Regions from separate parts of the Pantoea sp. C2G6 genome, predicted to be linked through region 4. Evidence: predicted binding sites of a transcription regulator. Region 4 holds the regulator's gene; each other region holds the start of a gene.
What was found. Region 4 encodes PurR, which represses purine synthesis genes. Its sites were predicted from a motif close to CANGCAAACGTTTGCNTG; they were not measured.

Region 1 (7,219 bases), 200 kb from region 4:
ATCACTGGCAGGGCGTTAGGCAGTTCCACCTGGCGCAGCCGCTGCATTTTGGTCATGCCGATACCGTTGGCCGCCTCAATCAGCGCGGGAGGGACGGCGCTCAGGCCGGAGAAGGTGTTACGGACGATAGGCAGCAGCGAGGCGAGAAACAGCGCGATCAGCGCCGGACGGTCACCAATCCCGATCACCACCATCGCCAGGGCCAGCACCGCCAGCGGCGGCAGGGTGTTGCCGACGTTAAAAATCTGCATCACATACTCGGCCCAGCGTCGGGCAAACGGGCGGCTGAGCAGGATACCGCTGGGAATACCGACCAGCAGGGCGAACAGCATGGACCAGAATACTAAGAAAAGATGTTGTTGCCCGAGATAGAGCAGATCGACTTTTCGTGCGACCAGCTGGTCCCAGCCGAGGCCCCAGATCAGCACACCGATCACTGCGGCCACAGCAAGCAGTGCCAGACCGGCGCGTCGGGCCAGTGAAGCATTTTGCATAGGAGTGTCTCCCTGATGACGATCTTGTTATCACAACCCTGAACAGTCCGACAGGCACGACCAGAACAGCCGCCGCGCCCAATACCGAAACTGCGATAAAATGTAGATAAAATGACTGTTTATCTACGCTTTTTCAGTGAATACCGAAAAAGATGCTTTAATCCTATAACAGCCCTTTAACAGGTACGCTAGTTTTTAAGCCATTAATCAGTGAGATAGGAACAGGTTAAAACGCTGTTAAAGCCGCGTGAATACTGGCCTGCTGCGACAATAAAAAATTTTCATCGACATCAGGTGACACCGTCACAGATAAGGCGAACAATGCGCACAGGCGGGAAACTGCGCTGGCCGGTTTTCAGCTAGTCTTGCTGATAAAAAAAGGAATCCTATGACTGAAAGCGCTCAACTCCAGACCAGCCATCGCCCCTGGATCTTAATCGCCTGCATGCTGGCAATGTTTATGGCGGCCATTGAGGTCACTATCGTTGCCACCGCCATGCCGACAATCATCGCTGACCTCGGCGGTTTCTCGCAGTTTGGCTGGGTCTTCTCCATCTATCTGTTAACCCAGGCGGTCAGCGTGCCGCTCTACGGGCGGCTGGCGGATCTCTATGGCCGCAAACGGATGTTTTTTATCGGCACCACGATTTTCCTCTGCGGCTCGGTACTCTGCGGCTTTGCCCACACCATGACCTGGCTGATCCTGTTCCGGGCGTTTCAGGGGTTAGGGGCGGGGGCAATCATGCCGCTGAGCTCCACCATCGTGGCGGACATCTACTCTCCACGTGAACGCGCCAGCGTGCAGGGCTGGCTCTCCAGCGTCTGGGGCGTGGCGGCGATCGTCGGGCCGCTGACCGGGGCCTGGCTGGTACAGCACTTCAGCTGGTCGGTGATTTTCTGGGTCAATCTGCCGATAGGGCTGATCAGCATGCTGATGCTGGCGCGCTGGCTGCCCGCGCACACCCAGGATGAGCAGCCTCAGCCGCTTAACCTGGCGGGCAGCGGCTGGCTGATGCTGTGCGTCACCGCCTTACTGGTGGCGCTGTTGCAGGCGGAGCCCCTGGGGTTCTGGCTGGTGCCGTTCCTGCTCTTCTCGCTGTTCGCTGGCTGGCGGCTCAGACGCCACGAACAGCGCGCGGCGGCACCGCTGTTTCCGCTGGTGATCTGGCGTAGTCGACTGATGATGGCGGGCAATGCCGGCAACCTGATCATCGGTGCCGCCATGATGGGAATCAGCGCGTTCCTGCCCACCTGGATTCAGGGGATCGGCGGCGGCTCGCCGTTACAGGCGGGCAGCGCGCTGGCGATGATGTCGATTGGCTGGCCGCTGGCGAGTACCCTGAGCGGGCGTCTGATGCTGCGCACCTCGTACCGCTTCACCGCCCAGCTCGGCGCGCTGCTGCTGATGACCGGCAGTGGATTACTGCTGCTGTTACGGCCGGAAAGCTCGCTCTGGCAGGCGGGCTTTACCGCCTTTGTGATTGGGACTGGTATGGGAATGACCAGCACCACCTTTCTGGTCTCGGTGCAGAATCAGGCGGATTACCAGATTCGCGGCATCTGTACCGCCTCGATCATGTTCAGCCGGATGATTGGCTCGGCGGTGGGCACGGCGATCATGGGGGCGGTGCTGAACCTCAATCTGCAATGGCGACTGCCGCAGGCGCAGGACCCGGTGCAGCAGATTATGTCCGAGCAGAGTCGTCGTCAGCTGTCGCCGGAAACCCTGCAACAGCTGGTGCAGTCGATTGCCGCCTCGCTGCATTGGGTGTTTGTGGTGGCTCTGGTGATTGCGCTGTTTGCGCTGGGTGTGGCGTGGATGATGCCGCGTCAGCGGCCGGAACAGGCGGAATAATCGCGAGGGCGACAGACGTCGCCCTGCGGGATTTACTGCGCGGGCGCGTCCTGAGAGCTTCCCGCACTGTCGGGTACGCTGGCCTCGTCGTCGCGGCCTGAGCGCTTATAAACAATCTTTTGTGTGTCGTTGTCACAATGTCCGACCACCTGACCGCCCGCCTGATCGACCTGATCGTTGGCGACGATGTCGAGACTAAAACCCGATTCGGGCACACCGTTCTGAATAATTTTCTGGCTGATGTCGGCTTTTACCGATTCACAGGATGCCTGCGCCATCAGCGGCAGGGCAAATAACGCCGCGGTTAACAAAACCCTCTGTCGTTTCATCACGTATTCCTTATGTTAGTCGTCGGTCATTACTATAGCTCAATTTTACGGCGTTACTGGGCGACCGGAACGGCGATCGAGGCAGCGCAGTGTGTTTGGCTCCCAGTAGGCGTTGAGATTCATGCTCTGCTCACACTTATCGCGGGTATCAAAAGCGCGATCGGTCTTATCAAACTCTTTCTCCACGCGGGCATTGACCTTGTTGCGCAGCATCCGGGTGTCATTCCACTGCTCTTTATCCTGACGCGCCGCCTCATTGCCCAGCGCGGTGCTGCCATCTTCAATGATCAGTCGGTTGGTATTGGCGGTCGCCGTCAACGCCGTAGCGGACAGCAGGACCAGAAGCACGGCGGGGATCATTTTTTTCATCACAATATCCTTTGGTTAATGCAGGCATCGCCCACAGGGACCGCTGTTGCAGTGGGTTTGCTTAGTATATCATCGCCGTTTCCTGGCTCACCAGCCGTGAGTCATTTGTTTACGTTCGGGAGAGGTAGCCGTGCTGATTAAAACCGCCTTGCTGTTTTTTGTTACCGCACTGGCGGAGATCACCGGCTGCTTTCTGCCGTGGCTGTGGCTGAAAAAGGGTGGATCGCCCTGGCTGTTATTGCCCGCGGCGGCCAGCCTGGCGCTGTTTGTCTGGCTGCTGACGCTGCATCCCGCCGCCAGCGGACGGGTCTATGCGGCCTATGGCGGCGTCTATGTGCTGACCGCGCTGCTCTGGTTGCGGGTAGTGGATGGCGTCAGGTTAAGCGCGTGGGACTGGAGCGGGGCGATTATCGCCTTCAGCGGCATGCTGATTATCGTGCTGGGCTGGGGACGCGGTTAGAGCCAGCCGGGCGGCTGGCTCAGCGGCCACTAAGGCTTGTGTACCTTCAGGCCCGCCAGCGTCTGGCTGACCGGCATCATCTCCAGGGTGTTGATATTGACATGCTTCGGCAGGGTGGCGACCCACCAGACCGCTTCGGTCACATCCTCTGGCGTCAGCGCCGTTGCGCCTTCATAGACCTGTCCCGCTTTGTCGTCGTCGCCTTTAAAACGCACATTTGAGAACTCAGTGCCGCCCACCAGACCCGGCTCAATGTCGGTCACGCGCAGCGCGGTGCCGTGCAGGTCAGTGCGCAGATTGAGGCTGAACTGCCGCACAAAGGCTTTGGTCGCGCCATAGACGTTACCGCCCGCATAGGGCCAGCTGCCGGCGATCGAGCCGATATTGATGATATGACCGACGTTACGCTCCACCATCTGTGGCAGCAGGGCGCGTGTCATATAGACCAGACCTTTGGTGTTGGTGTCGATCATATTCTCCCAGTCGTCCACGTTGGCCCGGTGCGCCGGTTCGATACCCAGCGCCAGACCGGCGTTGTTCACCAGCACGTCAATGTCACGCCACTCCGCCGGCAGCGCGCTTATCGCCTCGTCAATGGCGGCACGGTTACGCACATCAAGCTGCACCGTATAGAGATCTTCGCCCAGCTCATCCTTCAGCGCTTTGAGACGCTCGGCCCGTCGACCGCTGGCAATCACTTTGTGACCCGCTTTAATAAAGCGGCGGGTGATGCACTCACCAAAACCGGCGGTTGCGCCGGTGACAAAAATAATCATCTCACTGTTCCTTATGCCATTTTCGGAGTCGATGGCTTCACCATAGCATTTCATTTCTGCTTCTGCGCGTTGAAAAACCGATTGGCCTGTAAACGGATTTTACCGGGCGGGCTGCCGCACCCTTACAGGGCAGGCTGCACCGTTAATGCGCAGGCGCAGCGCCGCCGTAGCCGTAATTATGCGCACTGACAGGGCGAAGAAGAGATAGCAACCGTTTGCATCGGGTCCGCAAACGGTTGCCAGGCCGATGACTCTTTTTTTTGTTGCGCAACGACCGGGAAAGCAGGCTATCTGAATGAAAAATAAGAATTTATTTTAATTTTCATTCTGGCACGCTGGTTGCAATGCAATGGTAAGACATTTACCTGCACCATAATAAGAAGGCCAGCGGGCTTTCAGAAAGGAATGAGTATGCTTTCAGCCACAGAGACGGCGATTCGCGCCAGCTTTTTTGACTTTACCGCAGTGGTGGATCATCCCGAGGATCTGCCAGCCCAGGCGCGCTATCTTGAAGATGGTGTGCTGCGGCTGCGCGACGGGCGCGTGGTGGGGCTGGATAGCTGGGAGAAGAGCGAGGCGGCGCTGGCTGGCCAGCCGGTTATCGATCTGCGTGGCAAACTGATTGTACCGGGTTTTGTCGATACCCATATTCACTATCCCCAGACCGAGATGATTGGCGCGTTCGGGGAACAGCTGCTGGAGTGGCTCAATCACTACACCTTTCCGGTTGAGGCGCAGTATCACTGTCCCGATCACGCCGCCCGGATGTCCGCCTTTTTCCTGCATCAGCTGCTTGCCAACGGCACCACCAGCGCGCTGGTGTTTGGCACCGTACATCCGCAGTCGGTCGAAGCGCTGTTCAGCGCCGCCGAAGCGCTGAATATGCGCATTATCGCCGGTAAGGTGATGATGGATCGCAACGCGCCCGACAACCTGACAGAAACACCGGAAGAGAGTTACCAGCAGACGCGGGCGCTGATTGAGCGCTGGCATCAGCGTGGACGGCTGAGCTACGCCCTGACGCCACGCTTCGCGCCCACCTCATCCCCGCAATTGCTGGAAAAAGTGCAGCAGCTGCGTCAGGACTTTCCCGACACCTGGCTGCATACCCATCTCAGTGAAAACCCGCAGGAGGTCGCCTGGGTTAAAGAACTCTTCCCGGAGCGTGACGGCTACCTGGATGTGTATCACCACTATCAGCTGACCGGCAAACGCAGCGTGTTTGCCCACTGCCTGCACCTGGAAGAGAACGAGTGGCAGTGCCTGCACGATACCGATTCGGCCATCGCTTTCTGTCCCACCTCCAATCTGTTTCTCGGCAGCGGCCTGTTTAACCTGAAACGCAGCTGGCAGCAGGGGGTGAATATCGGCATCGGCACCGATGTCGGTGCCGGTACCACCTTCAGCATGTTGCAGACGCTGGGCGAAGCCTACAAGGTCGGGCAGCTCCAGCACTACCGGCTCAGCGCCGCCGAAGCCTTCTATCATGCCACGCTGGGCGGCGCGCGCGCGCTGGATCTTGACCAGGCCATCGGCAATTTCAACGTCGGCAAAGAGGCGGATTTCGTGGTACTCGACCCGGCCGTCTCCGCGCTGCAACAGCTGCGCATCGGCAACAGCAAAAATATCTGGGAAAAACTGTTCGTATTAATGACGCTGGGGGACGACCGCAATATTGCCCAGACCTGGGTAGCGGGCCGTCCGGTCTGGCAACGTGACGCAGGGGAGCAAGCCGCATGATCCAGTTTCTGTTAAACAACCAGCTGGTGAGCGAAAACGCGCTGGACCCGAATCTCACCGTACTTAACTACCTGCGCAGCCGGCAGCAGCGCAGCGGCACCAAAGAGGGATGCGCCTCCGGCGACTGTGGTGCCTGTAGCGTCACGCTCGGCAAAGCCGTTGACGGCAGAATGGAGTATGAAACGGTCAACAGCTGCCTGACGCTGGTCTCCGCGTTGCAGGGCAAACAGCTGATCACGGTCGAAGATCTGCGTCATGGCGGCGCGCTGCACCCGGCGCAGCAGGCGATGGTCGACTGCCACGGCTCGCAGTGTGGTTTCTGTACCCCTGGCTTTGTGATGTCGCTGTTCAGCCTGCAAAAATCCGCGGCGGGCTGGGATCGTCATCGGGCGGAGACCGCGCTGGCGGGCAACCTCTGTCGCTGCACCGGCTACCGGCCAATCATGGCCGCCGCCGAGCAGCTCTGCTCACAGCCGGTGGCGGACCTGTTCGATCAGCACGCCGCTGAGGTGGTCGCGCGGCTTGAGGCGCTGGGAAATGAGGAGATGCAGGAGCTGAGCGGGGAAGGACGGCGCTGTTTTCTGCCGAAAACCCCCTCTCAGCTGGCGGAGATCTATCTGGCCCATCCCGACGCCCAGCTGATAGCCGGAGGCACCGACCTCAGCTTGCAGATTACCCAGCAGCACCGGCGTCTGCCGCTGCTTATCGCGCTGGACCAGGTCGCCGCCCTGAAGATCTGTAGCGAATTTGACGACCACTATCTGCTGGGCGCGGGGGCGTCATTGCAGCAGATCAGCGATTTTCTGGCTACGCGCATCCCCGGCGTCAGCGAGATGTTCCAGCGTTTCGCCTCCTTGCAGATCCGCCTTCAGGGCACGCTGGGCGGCAACATTGGCAATGCGTCGCCCATCGGAGACGCCTCGCCGATGCTGCTGGCGCTGAACGCCAGTTTGCTGCTGCAATGCGGTGAGCAGCAGCGCAGCCTGCCGCTGGATCGCTTCTTTACCGGCTATCGCCAGACGGCGCTGCAACCCGGCGAGTTTATCCGCGCGATTCGCATTGACAAGGTGACAGTGTCACCCGACTTTGTCGCCTGGAAGGTTTCTAAACGGCTGGATGATGATATTTCGGCGGTGTTCGCCGCCTTTAATCTGCATATCGAGCAGGGCGTCATCACCCAGGCGCGTGTCGCCTTT
Region 2 (7,219 bases), on a different contig from region 4:
CGAAGTCACACGCTCAGCTGAAAGATCCGCAGATCGTGCTGTTCGAAACCGAGAAAGGGGTGCGCATCGACGTTGAGATCTTCGTTAACTGCGCCTACGGCTACGACATTCAGTGTGAAGTGGTAGGTGAAGAGGGGATTGCCCGCCTGCCAGAGCCTTCCTCGGTGCAGTTGCGCAAAGAGGCCCGGCTGTCGAACACCATCCTGGTGGACTGGAAAGATCGCTTTATCGAGGCGTATGACGTGGAGTTGCAGGCGTTTATCAACGACATCAAGGTGGGTGAGCTGACCGGACCTTCCGCCTGGGATGGCTTCGCCGCCTCGGTCGCCGCCGATGCCTGTATCAAAGCGCAAAACAGCGGGGCGATTGAGCCGATCACCATGCCGCCACGTCCCGCGTTCTATCGCTGAGTCCGCCTCTCCACGCGGCCGCGCCGCGCTCTGCCTGGGAAGAAGATAATGAACAAAGAGAAAGTAAAACTGGCGATTGCCCCCATCGGCTGGACCAACGACGACATGCCGGATCTCGGCAGTGAAAACACCTTTCAGCAGACCGTCAGTGAGATGGCGCTGGCGGGCTTTACCGGCAGCGAAGTGGGCAGTAAATACCCGCGCGATCCGGCGATTCTGAAACCGATGCTCGAGATTCGCGGCATTGAGATCTGTAACGCCTGGTTCAGCACCTTTTTTGCCAACGGCGACCGGGAGCAGACTCTCCGCCAGTTCACCGAACATATGAACTTCCTGCACGCGATGGGCGCGCGGGTGATTGGCTGTTCAGAACAGAGCAAAAGTATTCAGGGCACCACGCTGGCGGTGTTTGAGCAGAAGCCGATCTTCAGCGATGAAGAGTGGCGCTTAACGGCAGAGGGCTATAACGAGCTGGCGCGTATCGCGGCGGAGAAGGGGATGCGCGTAACGCTGCATCACCATATGGGCACCGGCATTCAGACCACGGAAGAGATTGACCGGTTTATGGCGCTGACCGACCCGCAGGTTGGGTTGCTCTATGATACCGGCCACGTCTACTACTCTGAAGGCTCCCAGCAGAAGATGCTGGCGGTGCTGGAGAAGTATCTGCCGCGTATCTTCCATGTGCATCTCAAGGATGTGCGGGATGAGGTGGTGGCCGAAGTGCGTGAGAATCACCTCTCGTTCCTGGAAGGGGTGAAAAAGGGCACCTTCACCGTGCCAGGCGATGGCGTCATCGATTTCAATCCGGTGTTTAAACTGCTCGACGAGTATGGCTATCAGGGCTGGATGGTGGTGGAAGCGGAGCAGGACCCGGCGCTGGCCAATCCGTTCGAATATGCGGTGAAAGCGCGGAAATATATTCGCGAGACGGCCGGTTTATAACGCAGGCTTGTCACAGAGAGTACGCTGGCTTCACCGCCGAGTGGGGGAAGCCAGCATGAAGGCTTATTTCAGGGTGATGCTTTTCACAATGCTATCCGCATCGCTTTGCGCCTGCTGCTGATTATCGCCGGGCAGCGTAATCTGCAATGTCACCAGTTTGCCGTCCACCTTCGCCAGAATCACTGACGACCATGAGGTCTGGTTGTTGGCGGAAATCACCGTGTCCAGCTGCTGTGCCGGCTGATCTTTCAGCGTCACCGATTTGTTAGAAACCACCTGCAACTGCGGATCGCGGTTGCGCTGCTGCTGCTCCATACGCTGCGACAGCACATCCAGCCCTTCATTGGTCGGCTCACCGGCAATCACAATAATCGCGCGTGCGCCGGTTTCATCGGCGTAAACGTGCATATTGGTGCTCTGCGAACCCAGTTTACCGCTCTTGTCTGACATGCCCGCGGGCAGTGAGAAGCTCAGTTTGCCATCCATCAGGGTGACGGTCTGCGCCGACTGACTGGCGCTGACGCCGTTGTCATTTGCAGCTTCATCTTTCTTCTGGTCACAGGCGGCTAAGCCCAGCACCAGAATCCCCATACCTACATATTTCACCAGGTTGCGCATCAGAATCCCTTTTAAGTTTCCAGTCAGCCAGTAATAGAACAGGAATCAGGTTGCAAACGCAACCTGATGATTGTCAGCAGATCTTAGCGGGTAATGGCGAAAAACTGTATGTCCGGTTAGCCGAAATTTGCCACGCTGGCGCGCTGGCGCTCCGCCAGACGCTTCAGCGCGGCGTTGAGCAGCACGCCATAGGCTGGCAGGAAGAAGATCATGCAGATCAGCACCTTGAAGCTGTAATCCACCAGGGCGATCTCCACCCAGTGCTGGGCCATAAACGGATCGGGACTTTTGTAGAAGGCGATAAAGAAAAAGGCCAGCGTATCGCTGATATTGCCGAGGAACATGGCGCAGCCGGGTGCCACCCACCACTGCGGCAGACGACGCAGACGGTTAAACACATGCACGTCGAGGATCTGGCCCAGCGCGTAAGCCATAAAACTGGCGCAGGCGATACGGGCGACAAACAGGTTCATCACTTGCAGCGCCTGCCAGCCCTGCCACTCGCCCTGATAAAACAGCGCGGACACCCCGTAGGAGATAAACAGCGCCGGGATCATCACCGCCAGAATAATGCGGCGGGCCAGCGGTGCGCCAAAAATACGCACGGTCAGATCGGTGGCGAGGAAGATAAACGGGAAGCTGAACGCACCCCAGGTGGTCTGGAAGCCAAAGACCGAAATCGGCAGCTGAACCAGATAGTTACTGGAGGTGATCACCAGCAGGTGAAACAGCGATAACCAGAAGAGCGCATGCATGCGCTGACGCGAAGAGAATGCGAGCATAATCAACCTTTTTAATGTTGGGGTGAGGGAACCCATTGCGGGACGCCGTTCGGGCGGCGCCTGGCAGTTTCATGAGCAAAAAGCGGCGGCATCTTACCGCGTTGTGCTTTTTATGCAATGGTTAATTTTAGCGCAATCGTTATCGCCTTGCGTCACCGCCAGCACGCGCTAGAATGAGCGCCCCTGACCTGAAGCGAGTCCATTATGAGCGATCTTTTTTCCTCTGCCGACCATCAGCTGGATGCCTGTGGCCTGCGCTGCCCGGAGCCGGTAATGATGGTGCGCAAAACCGTCCGCAGCCTGCAAGAGGGTGAGACATTGCTGATCATCGCCGATGATCCCGCCACAACCCGCGATATTCCCGGCTTTTGTCGCTTTATGGAGCACCAGCTGCTGGCGCAGCAGACTGACCATCTGCCCTACCAGTTTCTGATCCGCAAAGGCATCGCCGGTTAACGACGACCGCGCAGGTCGCCGTTAACGCCCGGCCAGGCGGGTCAGTGGCCGCGGCGACGCAGTAAGCGCAGGGCGTTGGCTGTCACCAGCGCGGTCGCCCCGGAATCCGCCAGCACCGCCAGCCAGAGTCCGGTCAGCCCCAGCAGGGTTGTGACAAGGAAGATCGCCTTCAGCCCCAGCGCAATGGTGATGTTCTGGCGGATAATGCGGCGGGTACGGCGTGCCAGCGCAATCATCGGGGCCAGATTGCTGAGCTGGTTGCGCGTCAGAGCGGCATCGGCCGCCTCCAGCGCCACATCGGTGCCGCTGCCCATCGCAATGCCCAGCGTCGCGGCTTTCATCGCCGGCGCATCGTTAATGCCATCACCGACCATCGCCAGCGGCTGCTGCTGACTCAGCTCGCGGATCGCCGCGACTTTGTCGGCGGGCAGCAGGCTGGCGCGATAATCTATGTCGAGCTGACCGGCAATCGCCGCCGCCGCGCGCGGGTTATCGCCGGTCAGCATCAGACTCTCAATGCCCAGCTTTTTCAGCGCCTGCAACGCAGCCACCGCATCGTCACGCAGCTGGTCGCGCAGCGCCAGCGCACCCAGCGCTTCGCCATCGCGCAGCAGCACCACCAGGGTTTCCCCTTCCGCTTCCCGCTGCGCAATCTGCGCGCTTTGCTGCGGCGTCAGGCCGGGGGTGTGGCCGGGCGTCAGCAGCTGGATCTGTTGACCAGCTACCTCGGCGCGGATACCGCGTCCCGCCTGCACCTGCTGATCCTGGGCGATGGGAAGAGTGAGATTGCGCGCCTGCGCAGCCGCCACGATGGCGCTGGCCAGCGGGTGGGTGGCCCCCTGTTCTACTGCGGCGCTCAGCGCCAGCATCTCTGACTCGCTGGCGCTGCCAAAAGCGAGGATCTGCGTCAGCTGCGGCTTGCCAATGGTCAGGGTGCCGGTTTTATCAAACGCCATTCTGCGCAGCGAACTGAGCCGCTCCAGCGCCGCGCCGCCTTTGATCAGCGCGCCCTGGCGTGCCGCCGCCGCCAGCCCGGAGGTGATCGCCGCTGGCGTCGAGATCACCAGAGCGCAGGGACAGCCAATCAGCAGCAGGGTCAGCCCTTTGTAGATCCAGGGCTGCCACTCACCCATGCCGAGCAGCGGCGGAACCACCATCACCAGCAGGGCCAGCAGCATCACCAGCGGCGTATAGATGCGGCTGAAGTGGTCGATAAAACGCTCCACCGGGGCGCGATGGGTTTCCGCCTCCTCAATCAGTTGCAGGATGCGGTCGATGGCGCTTTCGCCCGGCTTCGACACCACTTCCAGCATCACCAGCCGGTCCACGCTGGTGGCACCGGCGAGGAGGGTTTCGCCGCTGGCGCGCGTCACCGGCAGCGATTCACCGGTCAGCGCGCTCTCATCAAAACTGGCGAGCGGACTGATTAAGCGGCCATCCACCGGCAGACGGCTGCCCGCCGCCACTTCAATCACGTCGCCCGGTTGCAGCGCCGCCAGCGGCACCTCGCTGCGCTGGCCCTGTTGCAGGCGCGTCGCCGATTCGGGCCGTAACGCCATCAGGCGGGTGACGCCGCTGCGTGCTCTGGCAGCGGCGTAGCCCTCCAGCTGTTCACCCAGCTGAAACAGCACCAGCACCATCGCCGCCTCGGCGTGCGCGCCAATAATCAGCGCGCCCGCCGCCGCCAGCGTCATCAGAGTTTCAATGGTAAACGGCGATCCGCTGCGCAGACGCTGCCAGGCGCTGCGCGCTATCGGTGCCAGGCCAAACAGCGTGGTCAGAATAAACAGCCGGTCGCCCCATGCTGGCGCGAAGTGGCTGAGAAGGCTGCTGGCCAGTACCAGCAGCGCCAGTGTGATCAGCATGCGGTTTTGCTGCCAGCGTGAGGGCTGGCTGTCGCTGTCGGCCGCACTCTTCTGCGGCGCGGCGAGCTGGAAGCCCGCTTTTTTCACCGCCTGTTCCACCGCGCTCTGCACGTCGCTGTCGGCGTTGACCACCAGTTTTTCACTGCTGAACAGCACGCGGGCGTCGGTCACGCCGCTAATCTGCCGCACGGCGGTTTCAATGGTGCGGGCGCAGCTGGGGCAATCCATACCGCTGACCTGCCAGCTAAAGGGATAGCTGCCGCCGGGTCGCCGCTCGCCTTCCTCATCCGGGTCGCTGCCGGGACTGCTGTTATTGTCACAGCAGCAGCCGGCGCTCTCCGGGGTCACGGGTGTCGCGGCGTGGATCGAGAGCGTATGGGGACGAGGCTGGGAGAGCTGACACTGCGGTTTAACCGGGGTGTGGCGGGCCTGGGATTTACCACAGCCACAGGCGTGAGGGTGATGCATATGACCTCCGAAAAAAAGGGATGAGCAACGCTGCCCATCCCCCTATCCTACACTCTGGAGTGAACTCCAGAGTCAAGGCTATTTTTTCAGACTACCCACAGCGAACGGACAATCATAAAGTGACCGGCAAAGTAACAGGCGGCGACCAGTGCGCTATCCGCGGTAAAGCGGCGGCGATAATGGGTCACAAACCAGATGATATTCGCCAGCAGCAGCAGACCGGCACCCACCATGATAGAGAAGCTGTAATCGGTTGGACGGAAGAAATATTGCTCGGTGGCGATCCAGGTCATCACCAGCGTCATGCCGATAAAGGTGCAGATTGGCCAGCGCAGATCTTCCAGTCGGTTCCAGATTACGCCAATCAGCACCGCGCCGATGATTAACAGCGTCAGCGGAATCGGCCAGAAAAAGGTCATGGTCATGCTGGCGGCAAAACAGAGGGTGTAGAGCAGGTGCGACAGGAAAAAGGCTCCGATGGCGTAGAGCATCTGCTGACGCGGCAGCAGCGTTAACGCATCCCCCGTCAGCGTGGCGAGCAGTCCGGCCAGAATCAGGTAGTCCGTGGTATGCAGCACCGGCGCCTGCCAGGCCAGCCCAACCAGCAGCAGCAGCGTGACCGGCTTAAACAGCCAGCGTTGCCATTGCGGACCACGGTAGGTGGCGTCGACATAGAGCCAGCCGGAGAAAAGTACAGCGAGGAAAGACCAGAGCATTGTTTCTCCCTTTTTGAGCCAAAACGGTGAAAGATCCCAAAGTATCCCCTCCAGTTTAGGTTACGTCCCGACGATGTGACAATCAGGCAACTCTGGTTGTATGCTTTGCCGCCTGATGAATAACCTCCCCGCTGCCCGGAGATGAGAGAGCCATGAGTAAACCGCCACTCTTCTTTTGTATTGTGATTGCCATTATTGCCGTGCTGGCGACCCGTCAGTTTATTAAGCAACGGCGTGAAGGGGCGGTGAATGACGCCTCGCCACCGCGCGTGCTGCTGGCCGAGGTGAAAACCAAACGTGAGTTTCCGTCACCCAATCGCCGCTCACGGCAGCGCGAGGTGATCGCCGGGGAAGAGATGCGTTATGAGGCGCTGTTTCAGCCGCTCAATGGCGCAGGCGATATTAAAGTGCAGCTTAAACAGCAGCAGTATGACGGGCTGGATAAAGGGGCGACCGGGGAGCTGAAGATGCAGGGCACGCGCTTTATCAGCTTCACGCCCCGATCTTAAGCGGCGGGCAGGACGCCCGCTCAGCGCTATTTTTTGCGAGGGAAGTGCTTTTTCTGCCAGGCGACCAGTTCAAACACCCCGAACAGGAACACTTTGGCCTGGGTAAGGCGATCAATCGGCGGCGCATCTTTGGTCTGCGTCGCGCGCAGTAACACCAGTTGCAGCCCATGCATCATGATCATGAAAAACAGCGCGACGTTGATAAAGTAGGTCAGCGGTTTCGGATAGGGATGCACCACGTTGACCAGCAGAAATCCCCACACGCATAGCATCAACAGACGCCCCAAATTAAGTAACATCCTGCGTCTCCTGTTGACGTTGATACAAACGATAAGCCACTTGTCCGGCAATTTTCTCGCGATAAAGATCCCAGTTTGGCGGCACCGGCGGCGCGCCATTCTCCACTTCGCTTTCGACGTAGATCAGCGCGTCGTCAGCCAGCCACTGATT
Region 3 (7,219 bases), on a different contig from region 4:
GTGAAGTGAAAGGCTTTGGTCGCCAGAAAGGGCATACCGAGCTTTATCGCGGCGCAGAGTACATGGTCGACTTTTTGCCTAAGGTGAAAATCGAAATGGTGGTCGGCGACGATATTGTTGATACCTGCGTTGAGACCATTATGCGCACCGCGCAGACCGGCAAGATCGGTGACGGTAAAATCTTTGTCTTTGACGTAGCGCGCGTGGTACGAATCCGTACCGGCGAAGAGGATGAAGAGGCGATCTGAGTCCGGCTGGATAAAAAGCCCGCTCAGCGGGCTTTTTTTATGGCTGAATTACATGCCTTTGTGTGGACCAAACAGCTCGTAGTGAATGCGATCATCTGCCACACCCGCATCGCGCAGTTGAGCGACCACATGCTGCATAAAGCCCAGCGGGCCGCAGAGGTAGAAGTGGGTCTCTGGCGAGGCCAGGCGGGCTGACAGCCGGGTAATATCCATCACCCCCTCGGCATCATAGTGACCGGCATCCCCGGCCTGCGGCGCCCGATACCAGACCTGGCTGGCAAAATCGCTGAGCTGCGCACCGGTGGCGTTAACTTCAGCGGCAAACGCATGCTGCGCGCCATTCTCCGCAGCGTGCAGCCAGCTGACCGGCGCAGGATGATGGCGGGCCGCCAGCGCATGCAGCATCGCCAGCATCGGCGTCTGGCCTACACCGGCGGAGATCAGCGCCACCGGGGTGGCGGGCTCAACCTGCATGAAAAAGTCGCCGTGCGGAGCGGCCAGTTGCAGCTCATCGCCCACCTTGCCGTGCTGATGCAGCCAGCCGGAGACGGTGCCCTGCGGCTCACGCTTCACCGCGATGCGATAATCCCGGCCGTTGCTGAGCTGTGTAAGCGAATACTGACGGATCTGATGATATTCGAAGTCAGCGGGTTGCAGATGCACCGTCAGATACTGACCCGGCTCAAACGCCGCCACCGGACCGCCATCCACCGGCGTGAAGGTAAAACTTTTGATCACCTCGCTCTGCTGTTCAATGGCGCTGATGCGGAAAGTGCGGGTGTCACGCCAGCCGCCGGTTTGCTGCTCTGACGCCTGATAAATCTCCTCTTCCCGCTGGATAAAAATATCCGCCAGCAGCCCGTAGGCGCGTCCCCAGGCGGCCAGCACCTCTTCGCCCGGATCCAGTAACTCTTTAATGGTCGCCAGCAGATTTTCACCGACGATGGCGTACTGCGCCGGCTGAATATTCAGGCTGGTGTGCTTCTGCGCGATTTTTTCCACCGCCGGCAGCAGCACCGCCAGATTCTCCAGATTCGCGCCATAGGCACAAATCGCATTGAACAGCGCCTCACGCTGGTTGCCGTTGCGCTGGTTATTCATGTTGAAGACATTTTTCAGTTCAGGATGGTGCGACAGCATGCGGTTGTAAAAGTGAGCGGTAAGATTGGGACCGCAGGCCGCAATAGCGGGAAGGGTAGATTTCACCGTGGCGATAGTGTGTGCATCAAGCATAAAAGCGACCTCGTGTTTAAAGTTGTATTTTAAATACATCTTATAGCCGTCCTGCTAACGATGTAAACAGCCTGATAAAGTTTGTGGTTGTCTGAGTGGCAACTTTTCGCGGCAGCCTGAAGAAAAATCCTGGCGGCGCAAGGGGATAAAAAGCGTAAAAAAGCCGTGCCAGCAGCCAGCCAAACGTTTGCGTAAAAAGAGGCGGTTCACCCTACCTTCACCTGTTAAAACGGTTTACACTGTGGGCCTTCGCCCCTGAAGGGGGGTAAAATACCGTTTGAAAGTTAGCTGAGTCAGGAGATGCGGATGTTAAAGCGTGATATGAACATTGCCGATTATGATGCCGAGTTGTGGCAGGCGATGGAGCAGGAGAAAGTGCGTCAGGAAGAGCACATCGAACTGATTGCTTCTGAAAACTACACCAGCCCGCGCGTTATGCAGGCGCAGGGTTCTCAGCTCACCAATAAATACGCTGAAGGCTATCCGGGCAAACGCTATTACGGCGGCTGCGAACATGTGGATGTCGTTGAACAGTTAGCTATCGATCGCGCCAAAGCGCTGTTTGGTGCTGACTACGCCAACGTGCAGCCGCACTCTGGCTCTCAGGCAAACTTTGCTGTCTATACCGCGCTGCTGCAACCGGGTGACACTATCCTCGGTATGAACCTGGCGCACGGCGGACACCTGACTCACGGCTCACCGGTTAACCTGTCCGGCAAACTCTATAACGTGGTCGCTTACGGTATCGATGAAACCGGCAAAATTGACTATGACGAGCTGGCTGAACTGGCGAAAACCCATAAGCCGAAGATGATCGTCGGCGGCTTCTCCGCTTACTCCGGCGTCTGCGACTGGGCGAAGATGCGTGAAATCGCCGATAGCGTCGGTGCCTGGCTGTTTGTGGATATGGCGCACGTGGCTGGTCTGGTGGCCGCAGAGGTCTATCCAAGCCCGATTCCGCACGCGCACATCGTGACCTCAACCACCCACAAAACCCTGGCGGGTCCGCGTGGCGGGATTATCCTGGCGAAAAACGGCGACGAAGATTTCTATAAGAAACTCAACTCCGCGGTCTTCCCTGGCGGGCAGGGCGGTCCTCTGATGCACGTTATCGCCGGTAAAGCGGTCGCTTTCAAAGAGGCGATGGAGCCGGAATTCAAAACCTACCAGCAGCAGGTGGCAAAAAACGCCAAAGCGATGGTCGAGGTGCTGATCGCGCGCGGCTACAACATCGTTTCAGGCGGAACGCACAACCATCTGTTCCTGATCGATCTGGTGAACAAAAACCTGACCGGTAAAGAAGCGGATGCGGCGCTGGGCCGTGCCAACATCACGGTCAACAAAAACAGCGTGCCGAACGATCCAAAAAGCCCGTTTGTCACCTCCGGTATTCGTATCGGTACGCCATCGGTTACGCGCCGCGGCTTCAGTGAAGCGGACGTGCGTGAACTGGCCGGCTGGATCGCCGATGTGCTGGATAACATCAACGACGAAGCGACCATCGAGCGCACCAAACAGAAAGTGCTGGAGATCTGCGCCCGTCTGCCGGTCTATGCTTAAGCATTAACCGGTTGTGCAACAGCAGAAAAAGGATGGCATCCGCCATCCTTTTTTATTGTCTGGCCTGCGGCACTCTGCCAGAGTAGCGGCCACTTAAGCTGTTATGCAGCGCACTTGCTGGAGGGAATATGGCAATCGGCTCCGCCAGATGGCTCGGACTGGGTTACTTCACTTACTTCTTCTGTTACGGCATCTATCTGCCCTTCTGGGGCGTGTGGCTGAAAGGCACCGGCCTGGATGCGGAGAAGATTGGCCTGTTACTCGGCTGTGGCATGGTGGCGCGCTTTGTCGGCAGCCTGCTTATCGCCTCCCAGGTGAAAAATCCCGCTCGTCTGATTACGGCGCTGCGTCTGCTGGCGTTGATGAGCGGTCTGTTCGCCCTCGGTTACTGGGTCGGTGAGCAGTGGATGTGGCTGCTTGCCGTGATGATTGGCTTTAACCTCTTCTTCTCGCCGCTGGTTCCGCTCAGCGATGCGCTGGCCGCCACCTGGACCCAACAGATTGGGCTGGCCTATGGTCCGGTGCGGCTCTGGGGGTCGCTGGCGTTTGTTATCAGCTCCGCCTTAACCGGCGTGCTGGTGAGTGCCTGGTCGTCGCAGGCGATTCTGCTGCTGCTGTCGCTGGGGGTTATCAGTATGCTGGCTGGCATGATGCTGACGCCCGCCACCCAGCCACAGGGTCATGAGCGGCAGGGTGCGGCGGGCGGCGGCTGGGCGGTCTGGCGTGACCTGCTGCGTGAGAATGCGGTGTGGCGCTTTATGCTGTGCGTGACCCTGCTACAGGGCGCGCATGCGGCCTATTACGGCTTCAGTGCTATCTGGTGGCAGGAGAGCGGCTACTCCGCTTCCACGGTGGGCTATCTCTGGTCGCTGGGCGTGGTGGCGGAGATCCTGGTGTTTGCCCTGAGCAACCGCCTGTTCCGCCGCTGGAGTGCGCGCGATCTGCTGCTGCTTTCCGGCATCTGCGCGCTGATCCGCTGGGGCCTGCTGGGGGCCAGCACCGCGCTGCCGCTGCTGATTGTGGCGCAGATCCTGCACTGCGGCAGCTTCACCGTCTGCCATCTGGCGGCGATGCGCTTTATCGCTGCGCGTCAGGGGGCGGAAGTGATCCGGCTGCAATCGCTCTACTCGGCGCTGGCGATGGGCGGCGGTATTGCGGTAATGACCATGATCTGCGGCGTGCTGTTTACCCATTTGCAGGGACATCTGTTCTGGGTGATGGCGCTGGTGGCGCTGCCCGCGCTGTTTCTGCGCCCGCGCTATGACTCCAGCAGATAACGAATGCGCTGCTGATGGTGCAATGTCAGCGGCAGTTCGGCATGCACCAGCGGCGGCGAGAACAGCGGCAGTGAGGTGGCGTAGGGCGAAATGATAATATCCACGTCGCGCGGTGCGCCATCCCGCTGAAAGGTCTTCACATCCTGATAGGTGATATTGATTGGCAGCAGCGTGATCTCGCGGATCTGCTGCTCCACATCCTGCTCCAGCTGCGCATCCTCTCCGGTCAGGATCAGCACCTGCTTCTCCTGAAGGGCATTCCCCTGCATCAGCCAGGCACCAAAAATGATGGTAATTAAGCTCACCTCCTCTGGGGTAAAAGTGAGCTGGTAGTGCTGCTCAAACCGCGCCAGCGCCTGCCGGGTGGTGCGCAGCAGCCGTGGATAGAGGCGGCTGACATCCAGCGCCACGCTGTTGTCGATGCCGATGCGGAAATGGGTGCGCTCCAGCGCCTGCGCCAGATGGGGATAGAGCTGGCAGAGCAGCTCGTCGCGGTCGGCGAACGTCACCCCGGCGCACTGCTCGAAGTCGTCGATCAGCTGCTGGGTCGCGGCCAGTAACTGCTGCTCGGTGGGATGATAAATCGCCTCGACGACCGGCGTATGCAGCTGGCTGAACAGCAGGGTCCAGAAGTCCGTTTCACTTTCCGGTGGCGCAGGGTGGCAGCGTTTGCGCCAGTGATGAATCACATCTTCCGCCGCCTGCCGTTCAGGTTTATGTTGCAGCCAGCTGCGCTGCGCCTCGCTGAACAGCACCGGCTGACGCTGACATAAGCCATACTTCATATAGATCTGTAAAAAGAGCCGGTCGCGCTCGCTGAAATTCCGCCGCAGTCGCAGACTGCAATGCTGGATCAGCGCCTGGAGATTGGTCTCATCACACAGCGCTTTCTCAATCTTCATTACCCTGAGCCGCTGACGCAGCGGCGCGGCGAAGTGCTCACAGACAAACGCCTGCGATAACCGCAGACTGCGTCGCAGGTTGTGCAGCAGGCAGAGACGCCGATCCAGCTCGGTGCCATGAAGGCGAAAGCTGCCATCCACCATCTGGTGCAACTCCAGCTGGTGATACCGCTCTATCTCATTGCCGACTTCCGCAATATCCTGTCGGGCGACGGCAGGATCAACACCATTTAACTGACAGATTTTTTCCAGCGTAAGCACGGGTGTCGGCAGAAACAGCAGCAATAAAAGATGGCACTGACGCTGTGAACGGGAGAAGAGTGGTGCCAAAGGGGTAGCAGAACTCATCAATCAGATTTCCAGCAGGCTAATTTGAGCTAAGAATAGTCAACCCCGCCCACGCCTGGGCGGTTTACGCGGTTTTTTTAGCGGAGGTTTAAGGCGGGTCACAAAATTTTGTTACCCTTGTATTCTTTTTACCAGGAATGTTACTTTATAACATTATGAAACGCGCATGCTTTCTGTTACTGATGGTGCTGAGTCCGGCTGCGCTGGCGCATCCTCACAGCTTTATTGATATGAAAACCGAGCTGGTGGCGCAGGGCGATACCTTCACCGGTTTAAAGATGATCTGGACCATGGATGAGATTACCTCTGCCGATCTGCTGTATGACGCGGGGGAGGCGAAGCCGGGCAGCGTGGTGTGGAAAAAGCTGGCGGCGGGCGTGATGGCCAACGTGCTGGGCCAGCACTACTTTTCTGAAATCTGGCACAACCAACAGCGGGTAAAGTTTTTGAATCTGCCAACCGAATATAACCTTTCACGCAGCGGCCACAAAGCGGTGCTGGAGTTCATTCTGCCGCTGGCGGAACCGCCCGTGCTGACCGGTCAGCGTTTTGAGATCCTCACCTTTGATCCGACCTATTTCGTCGATATGTTCTACGACAACGCCAGCGCTCTGACGCTGCCGCCTGCGTTGCAGGCGCGTTGCCGGTTTACGCTCAACACGCCAAAGCCCAATGATTCGCTGAAGCAGTATGCGCTGTCGCTGGACAAAGCTGACGCACCGGCGGAGGAGCTTGATTTAGGTCGTCAGTTCGCGCAGACGGTGGTCCTGACATGTCACTAATTTCAGCCCCGGCACGGCGCGCGTCTCTCTGGCCCCTGTGGCTGCTGGCAATCTTATTTGTCAGCGGCGGGCTGCTGATCTGGCTCTACTGGTCGCAGATTCTGCTCCAGAGCGTGCTGTGGCAGAAAGATCTGCACCGCCAGATGACGCAGCTGTTGCAGCAGGTGGCGGAGCAGCCTCATCAGGCTGGTCTGTCGCTGGTGCTGTTCAGCCTGCTGTATGGCGTGCTGCATGCGCTCGGTCCGGGCCACGGTAAAGTGGTGATCACCACCTTTCTGGCAACCCATCCCAGCAGAGTAAAAACCAGTATCAGACTGACGCTGCTCGCCTCGCTGTTGCAGGGCTCGGTGGCGATTGGGCTGGTGACGGTGATGCTGCAACTGCTGAAAACCTCGTCGCGCCAGCTGCATCTCAGCAGTTTCTGGCTGGAGAAGGGCAGTTATCTGCTGGTGATCGGGCTGGGCGTGGTGATCGGTTTCCGCGCGCTGCGTGCGCTGTGGCAGGCGCTGCGTCCGCGTCCGGGGCTCACCTTCCGGGCGCTGCATCCTCATCCTCAGCATCAGCACACGGCAGATTGCGGCTGCGGACATGCCCATCTTCCGACTCCGCAGCAGATAAACGGTGATGTGAATATTAAAACCCAGTTGCTGGTGGTGGTGTCGATGGGTTTACGTCCCTGCTCCGGGGCGATAATGATGCTGCTGTTTGCCAAAGTGATTGGCGTCTACGGCTGGGGTGTGCTCTCCGCGGCGGTGATGGCGCTGGGCACGGCGTTAACCATCTCAGCGATTGGCCTGCTGGTTCAGCGGGCGCGCGCGGTCGCCCGGCAGCTGGCGCAGCCACGGTCCACGCCGGGGATCACCCGGCTG
Region 4 (7,219 bases):
TTATTGCCTTTGTGGAAGATCCCGATGGCTACAAAATTGAGCTGATCGAAAACAAAGACGCCGGAAACGGCCTGGGCAACTAATTCTGCCCCTCAGCCTGCCCTGCCGGGTGGGCTGACCTCCCTTCTCTGCGGTTCATCTGCTGCACCCGGGCCGGTTTTTTGCCATAATGCGCGCTGCCCTTTTTCTGCAACGAGATCCTGATGTCTGAATCGAATTCCCCTAATGCACTCAATCAACGTTTCCGTGGCTTCTATCCGGTGGTCATCGACGTGGAAACCGCGGGTTTCAACGCGCAAACCGATGCGTTACTGGAGATTGCCGCCATCACGCTGAAAATGGATGAAGAGGGCTGGATTCAGACTGACCAGACGCTGCATTTTCACGTCGAGCCGTTTGCCGGCTCGCTGCTGCACCCTGAAGCGCTGGCCTTTACCGGTATCGACCCCACTAATCCGCTGCGTGGCGCGGTGAGTGAATATGAAGCGCTGCACGCCATTTTTAAAATGGTGCGCAAAGGCATTAAAGACAGCGGCTGTAACCGCGCCATTATGGTGGCGCACAACGCGACTTTCGATCTGAACTTTATGTCGGCCGCGGCGGAGCGTGCCAGCCTGAAACGCAATCCGTTTCATCCGTTCGCCACCTTTGACACCGCGGCCCTGAGCGGCCTGGTGCTGGGACAGACGGTGCTGGCGAAAGCCTGTATCGCGGCGGGGATGGCGTTTGACAGCAATCAGGCGCACTCGGCGCTGTATGACACCCAGCAGACGGCGCTGCTGTTCTGTGAGCTGGTGAATCGCTGGAAACGTTTAGGCGGCTGGCCACTTCCGTTGGCGGCGGAAGCGCCGGAAGCCGATGCATCCGCATAAGGGATGCCATAATGAGAAAGGCCGACATGATGTCGGCCTTTTTTTATTCTGCTTCTTTAAATTTTTCTGCGGTCTCTTTGATCAGCGACTGCAATTCACCACGCTGTAACATCTCAACGATGATGTCACATCCGCCGACCAGCTCGCCATCGACCCACAGCTGCGGGAAGGTTGGCCAGTTGGCGTATTTCGGCAGCTCTGCACGAATGTCAGGGTTCTGCAGAATATCCACGTAAGCAAAGCGCTCACCACAGGCTGACAGCGCCTGTACCGCCTGAGCAGAGAAACCGCAGCTTGGCAGTTTCGGGGAACCTTTCATATACAGCAGGATCGGGTTTTCTGCGATCTGGCGCTGAATTTTTTCTACAGTACTCATAATTGCCTTCCTTAATTCGTTACTTCGTGTTTGTTTATTGTAGCGACTTCGCCGCGTGACTGAAAACGAGATTTTGCTCACTGCCCGATTAAATGACCCGCATTGCTAAGTTGTGGCAGGCCGGGCATGAATTCTCCTTTATTAACAGCTGGTAACAGTTTAATAATTCGTAATAATTTCGCTGATATAAGAGACTGAAAATGTTCATTTTCAACACTATTATGGCGGCTGCAAAGATTAATAAAAAAAGACATAACAGTTTTTAAAAAAACTGGACTAGAATGGCTTCGGCGCTGATCCTGGATCAGATTATTCTCACCCTTGTCGCGGTGCGTAGTGGCCCTGACAACTCAACTTATCAACGGACTATGCGTTTAATCATTACGCTTTTTATGCTGGCCTTTGCGCAACTGTTCTTTAATGTCGCCGCTGCGTCACCGCACAAGCCGGTGAACCTCAGTACGCATAAAGCAGAGAAAAAGAGTGCGCGTGACGATGAGCGCCGCAAGCGCCGTCCTGTCAAAACAGCGGCGAAAAAGAGTCGCCTCAGCCCGGTTCAGAAAACAAAAACCAAAAAACAGAAAAAAGTTGAACTGACCGCTCAGCAGACCCCCGCTCACAAGACCTCGCTTAAAACCGCCAGCAGCACAAAGAACAAGAAACGCTATGGCCACCAGCGTCCGCTGAAAACCGCCGACCTCAACAGCGCGGAAACCGGCACCATCAAAATGAATAAATCGCACCGTCAGCGCTATCAGAAGGCGCGCGAAACGGCGATGACCAAGCTGATGGGTCAGCTGGGTAAACCCTATCAGTGGGGCGGCACCTCCCCGCATACCGGCTTTGATTGCAGCGGCCTGGTCTGGTACGCCTATAAAGATCTGGTGAAGTTTAAGATCCCGCGCACCGCCAATGAAATGTATCACCTGCGTGACGCCGCACCGATTAAGCGCGAATCGCTGGAAAAAGGGGATCTGGTTTTCTTCCGCATTAACGGTCGCGGTACCGCTGACCACGTCGGCGTTTACCTGGGTAACGGCAAATTTATCCAGTCGCCTCGTACCGGCAAAGATATTCAGATTAGCGCGTTAGGGGAAGATTACTGGCAGCGCCACTACATTGGTGCCCGTCGGGTGATGACGCCAAAAACCATTCGCTGAGTGGATAAACAGCCAGAAAAGAGAGCCGGGGTGAAAACCCCGGCTTTTTTTATCAGTGCAGAATAGCGGTAAAACTAAAGGCTACAATCATCAGCAGGCAGCCGACGGTGGTCATCAACGCCAGTTTAAGATCGGTACTCATTGATTACTCCTTAGTCACACAGTATGTAGGGATATAGCATTTTCCCACAGGGACCGGTAAAAATCTCGTTTTATCCGGTCAGCCTTGTTAGAATCCCGCCTTTGTTGCGCAACGCGCGCAACCCCGATTCCGTTTGCTCGCTTTTCCAGGCGCTATTTACCCGCCAGACGCCTGTTTACCGGCCAGAAAAGAGGCATGATTGCAGGAAAACCCCCTGGGCAGACGCAAACGTTTAACATTACGCTTATCAGCGAGTTAGATAAGCACTGGAGTCCGATTTTCATGGCAACAATCAAAGATGTGGCAAAACGCGCCGGCGTCTCAACGACCACCGTTTCGCACGTCATTAATAAAACGCGCTTTGTGGCGGAAGAGACGCGCAACGCGGTCTGGCAGGCGATTCAGGAGCTGCACTACTCACCCAGCGCCGTGGCGCGCAGCCTGAAGGTGAATCACACCAAAACGCTGGGCCTGCTTGCCACCTCCAGCGAAGCGCCCTATTTCGCTGAAATTATCGAAGCCGTGGAGAATCACTGCTTTGACAAGGGCTACACCCTGATCCTCGGCAATGCCCATAACGATCTGCAAAAACAGCGCGCTTACCTCAGCATGATGGCGCAGAAGCGCGTCGATGGCCTGCTGGTGATGTGCTCTGAATACCCGGACGATCTGCTGAAGATGCTGGAAGAGAACCGTAATATTCCGATGGTGGTGATGGACTGGGGCGAGTCACGCGCCGACTTTACCGACACCGTGCTGGATAATGCCTTCCAGGGCGGCTATCTGGCCGGCCGTTATCTGATTGAGCGCGGCCACCGCGATATTGGTGCTATCCCCGGTCAGATGGAGCGTAACACCGGCGGCGGACGCCATGCCGGTTTTCTGAAAGCGCTGGAAGAAGCGGGGATTCAGCCGCGTCCCGAATGGATCGTGCAGGGTGACTTTGAGCCGGAGTCGGGTTATCAGGCGATGCAGCAGATTCTGTCGCAGAAACAGCGTCCGACCGCGGTGTTCTGTGGCGGCGACATTATGGCGATGGGCGCGATTTGTGCCGCCGACGAGATGGGCCTGCGGGTGCCGCAGGATATTTCGGTGATCGGCTATGACAATGTGCGCAACGCGCGCTATTTCGCCCCGGCCCTGACCACCGTCCATCAGCCGAAAGCCCAGCTGGGTGAGAAAGCGCTGGATATGCTGCTGGACCGTATCACCAGCAAACGCGAAGTGTCACAGACGATTGAAGTGCACCCTACCCTGATTGAACGCCGTTCGGTCGCGGATGGTCCGTTCCGCGACTATCGCCGTTAATCCTCGCTCAGCCACTCCTGATTAAGCGTCTGCGCATCACCCAGGTAGTTCAGCAGCCAGGCGGTTGCCGGGGATGCGCGATCTTCCGCCCAGCTGACGCAGCAGGGGCTGTCAGGAAAGGCCACCGGCAGCGTCAGCTCAACCAGATCGCCGCTGTCGAGCAGCGGTTTCGCCAGATGACCTGGCACCATCGCGACGCACAATCCCGCCAGCAAACAGTCCAGCCCGGTCTGCCATTCCGGTACCACCAGCCGGCGCTGGTTATCCAGCGTCCATGTCATCCGGCGCGGCAGCGCGCGGGAGGTATCCTCCAGCACCAGCGACGGCCAGCTGCGCAGCGTATCTTCATCGATCTGGCTGGCCTGCGTCAGCGGATGATGATGCGCAACCACGCAGCGCCAGTTGAGCTTCCCCATATCGCGGAAGGCGAAACGTCCGCCAACCGGGATCGCCTGGGTCGCGCCAATCGCCACTTCAACCCGGCCATCCGCCAGCGCATCCCAGACGCCGTTAAACACTTCATAGCTGATGTGCAGCTCCATATCGGGGAAATGGCGATAAAAATCTTTCACCAGTTGCCGGGTCCGCTCGGGTTTCACGATGCAGTCAATCGCCAGGCTTAACTGGCCGCGCCAGCCGTTAGCCAGCTGCTGACACTGTCGGCGTGTGGCGAGCATTTTTTTGATGACGCTGCGCCCTTCACGGACAAAATGCTCGCCCGCAGGCGTTAATACCACCTCCCGATGCTGGCGTTCAAACAGCGGCACCGCCAGCCAGGTCTCCAGCTGGCGCACCGTATAGCTGATGGCAGAAGGGACGCGATGCAGCTCCTGCGCCGCCGCGCTGAAACTGCCACCGCGCGCCACTGCGTCAACCACCTCTAATGCATATTCCGACCACATAATCTGCCTTCAAAAATTTTAACAGCAATCGGCAAATATTAGCGTTTCACAGCCGCAAACGCACCTTTTACACTCTGCCGCGTTTATCCTGCAAAATGAGAAGCACATGTTACCGACCAAAGGATTTATGCCCTATCTTGCTCTGCTGAGCATGCTGGGCTTTTTAGCCACTGATATGTACCTGCCCGCCTTCGGTGCGATGCAGCAGACCTTTAACAGCTCGCCGGGTCTGATCAGCGCCAGCCTGAGCCTGTTCCTGGCGGGCTTTGCCTGCGGTCAGCTCTTCTGGGGGCCGCTCTCCGATCGCATCGGGCGCAAGCCGGTGCTGCTGGCCGGGCTGACGCTGTTTGCTGTCGGCTGCGCCGGGATGCTGTGGGTGAGTAATATCTATCTGATGCTGCTGCTGCGTTTTGCGCAGGCGATTGGCGTCTGCGCCGCCGCCGTAAGCTGGCAGGCGCTGGTGGTCGATCGCTATCCGGCGGCGCGCGCCAATAAAGTGTTCGCCACCATCATGCCGCTGGTTGCGCTCTCCCCCGCGCTGGCCCCGCTGCTGGGTGCCTGGCTGATTGGCCATTTCCACTGGCGCTCCATTTTCCTGGTGCTGACCCTGACTGCGGTCGCGCTGATTCTGACCACGTTGCGTCTGCCGGGTGCGCGTCCGGTGGCCGCTGACAAAGGTGCGCAGCCAGGTTTTCTCTCGCTGGTGAAATCCCGGATTTACAGCGGTAACGTTCTGATCTATTCCGCCTGTTCCGCCAGCTTTTTTGCCTGGCTGACCGGTTCGCCCTTTATTCTGGCCGATCTGGGGCTCTCGCCAGCCGACATCGGGCTGAGCTATCTGCCCCAGACGCTGGCTTTCCTGATTGGCGGTTTTGGCTGTCGTGCCCTGCTTAACCGTTTTAGTGGCGCACAGCTGCTGCCCTGGCTGCTGCTGCTCTACAGCCTGAGTATTCTGGCGCTGTTTGGTGTCGCGCTCTCTGGCACTGCGACGCTGATCGGCCTGATGGTGCCGTTCTGCGGCATGGCGCTGGCCAATGGCGCGATCTATCCGATTGTGGTCTCCGGCGCACTGATGCCTTTCCCGCACGCCACCGGTAAAGCGGCTGCGCTACAGAACACTTTGCAGTTAGGACTCTGCTTCGCCGCCAGCCTGGCGGTTTCGGCCGGATTAACTCAGGCGCTCTTCACCACCACGCTGATGATGACGGTGACCATCCTGCTCGCCCTGAGCGGTTACCTGATGCAGCGCAGGGCAAGCGCACGATCTGCTGTTGCCTCTCCGCTACCTGACTGCCAGGATAATCACTGAAACAATGATCTTTAGTTAGCAGCCTAACAATAAGTCATTGAATATTGACTTGGGTGATCATATAATCATCCAGGTCAATAACCTGCTATAAATCAATAAAATAATAACGAAACAAACCGATTGGTAACCTGTTACCGGGAAGGTCTTCGTGCGCGTTATTCCTGCCGTGCCAGCCCTGTTCAGGGAGTGCCAGTCCTCTGTATCACACATAACCGGTGTGCGGAGTCATCCGTGACTTTTCTCAACTCCTGAAGAAATTGACTACTCTTTTTTCAGGCTCCGATTGGACAGGTGGTGGAAAAGCTATGAGTTCATCCTATGCAGAAGAAGTGATCCTTGAAGAGAACCATTGGTACCGTATCGTTCATGAACTGCTGGAAAAAGCGGATATTGACATCAATGGTTCACGTCCCTGGGACATTCAGATTAATCATCCTGGTTTCTTTAAACGTGTTCTGCAGGAGGGTTCGCTTGGGCTTGGCGAGAGCTATATGGATGGATGGTGGGATTGCGACCGGCTGGATATTTTTTTCCACCGCGTGCTGAAACATAATCTGGACCAGCAACTTCCTCATCATTTTAAAGATACCCTGCGTATTGCCGCCGCGCGTTTAACCAATCTGCAATCAAAAAAACGCGCCTGGATCGTCGGTAAAGAGCATTACGATCTCGGCAACGATCTCTTTTCTGAGATGCTCGACCCTTACATGCAATACTCCTGCGGCTACTGGAAAGAGGCCACCACCCTGGAGGCGGCGCAGCAAGCCAAACTGAATATGATCTGCCAGAAGCTCGCGCTGGAGCCGGGCATGTCGCTGCTGGATATTGGCTGCGGCTGGGGCGGGCTGGCGGAATTTGCCGCCCGCCATTATGACGTTAAGGTCCATGGCGTGACGATTTCCGCTGAACAGCAGAAAATGGCGCAGCAGCGCTGTCAGGGATTGGATGTCACGATCCTGTTGCAGGATTACCGTGACCTGCATGAGCAGTTTGACCGTATTGTCTCTGTAGGGATGTTTGAACATGTCGGGCCAAAAAATTACGCCACCTATTTCGACGTGGTCGATCGTAATTTAAAACCAGATGGCCTTTTCCTGCTGCATACCATTGGCGCGATTAAAACGGATATGAATGTCGATCCGTGGATCGA

Region 1: the regulator PurR is predicted to act here: its motif matches at 4,509-4,526, upstream of guaD (guanine deaminase).
Region 2: the regulator PurR is predicted to act here: its motif matches at 2,780-2,797, upstream of ACCW71_RS09345 (7-cyano-7-deazaguanine/7-aminomethyl-7-deazaguanine transporter).
Region 3: the regulator PurR is predicted to act here: its motif matches at 1,658-1,675, upstream of glyA (serine hydroxymethyltransferase).

What each region holds. Positions count from the first base shown of each region.
Region 1 covers NZ_JBGMNJ010000001.1:725,287-732,505, reverse strand. The annotation lists gene ACCW71_RS03485 (ABC transporter permease) at 1-494, opposite strand, end outside; gene ACCW71_RS03480 (MDR family MFS transporter) at 883-2,349, shown strand; gene ACCW71_RS03475 (DUF1161 domain-containing protein) at 2,382-2,678, opposite strand; gene ACCW71_RS03470 (DUF1283 family protein) at 2,724-3,047, opposite strand; gene ACCW71_RS03465 (YnfA family protein) at 3,181-3,507, shown strand; gene ydfG (bifunctional NADP-dependent 3-hydroxy acid dehydrogenase/3-hydroxypropionate dehydrogenase YdfG) at 3,537-4,283, opposite strand; gene guaD (guanine deaminase) at 4,695-6,023, shown strand; gene xdhA (xanthine dehydrogenase small subunit) at 6,020-7,219, shown strand, end outside.
Region 2 covers NZ_JBGMNJ010000005.1:126,502-133,720, reverse strand. The annotation lists gene ACCW71_RS09360 (Gfo/Idh/MocA family oxidoreductase) at 1-410, shown strand, start outside; gene iolE (myo-inosose-2 dehydratase) at 459-1,355, shown strand; gene ACCW71_RS09350 (DcrB family lipoprotein) at 1,419-1,973, opposite strand; gene ACCW71_RS09345 (7-cyano-7-deazaguanine/7-aminomethyl-7-deazaguanine transporter) at 2,090-2,755, opposite strand; gene tusA (sulfurtransferase TusA) at 2,960-3,211, shown strand; gene ACCW71_RS09335 (zinc/cadmium/mercury/lead-transporting ATPase) at 3,253-5,544, opposite strand; gene ACCW71_RS09330 (lysoplasmalogenase) at 5,631-6,260, opposite strand; gene ACCW71_RS09325 (DUF2500 domain-containing protein) at 6,413-6,769, shown strand; gene ACCW71_RS09320 (DUF1145 family protein) at 6,796-7,068, opposite strand; gene rsmD (16S rRNA (guanine(966)-N(2))-methyltransferase) at 7,058-7,219, opposite strand, start outside.
Region 3 covers NZ_JBGMNJ010000009.1:108,727-115,945, reverse strand. The annotation lists gene glnB (nitrogen regulatory protein P-II) at 1-248, shown strand, start outside; gene hmpA (NO-inducible flavohemoprotein) at 297-1,481, opposite strand; gene glyA (serine hydroxymethyltransferase) at 1,788-3,041, shown strand; gene ACCW71_RS13595 (3-phenylpropionate MFS transporter) at 3,170-4,318, shown strand; gene csiE (stationary phase inducible protein CsiE) at 4,300-5,568, opposite strand; gene ACCW71_RS13585 (DUF1007 family protein) at 5,724-6,350, shown strand; gene ACCW71_RS13580 (nickel/cobalt transporter) at 6,341-7,219, shown strand, end outside.
Region 4 covers NZ_JBGMNJ010000001.1:529,421-536,639, reverse strand. The annotation lists gene gloA (lactoylglutathione lyase) at 1-83, shown strand, start outside; gene rnt (ribonuclease T) at 204-872, shown strand; gene ACCW71_RS02575 (Grx4 family monothiol glutaredoxin) at 916-1,251, opposite strand; gene ACCW71_RS02570 (C40 family peptidase) at 1,617-2,408, shown strand; gene ACCW71_RS02565 (YnhF family membrane protein) at 2,461-2,550, opposite strand; gene purR (HTH-type transcriptional repressor PurR) at 2,833-3,858, shown strand; gene punR (DNA-binding transcriptional activator PunR) at 3,855-4,760, opposite strand; gene punC (purine nucleoside transporter PunC) at 4,867-6,069, shown strand; gene cfa (cyclopropane fatty acyl phospholipid synthase) at 6,375-7,219, shown strand, end outside.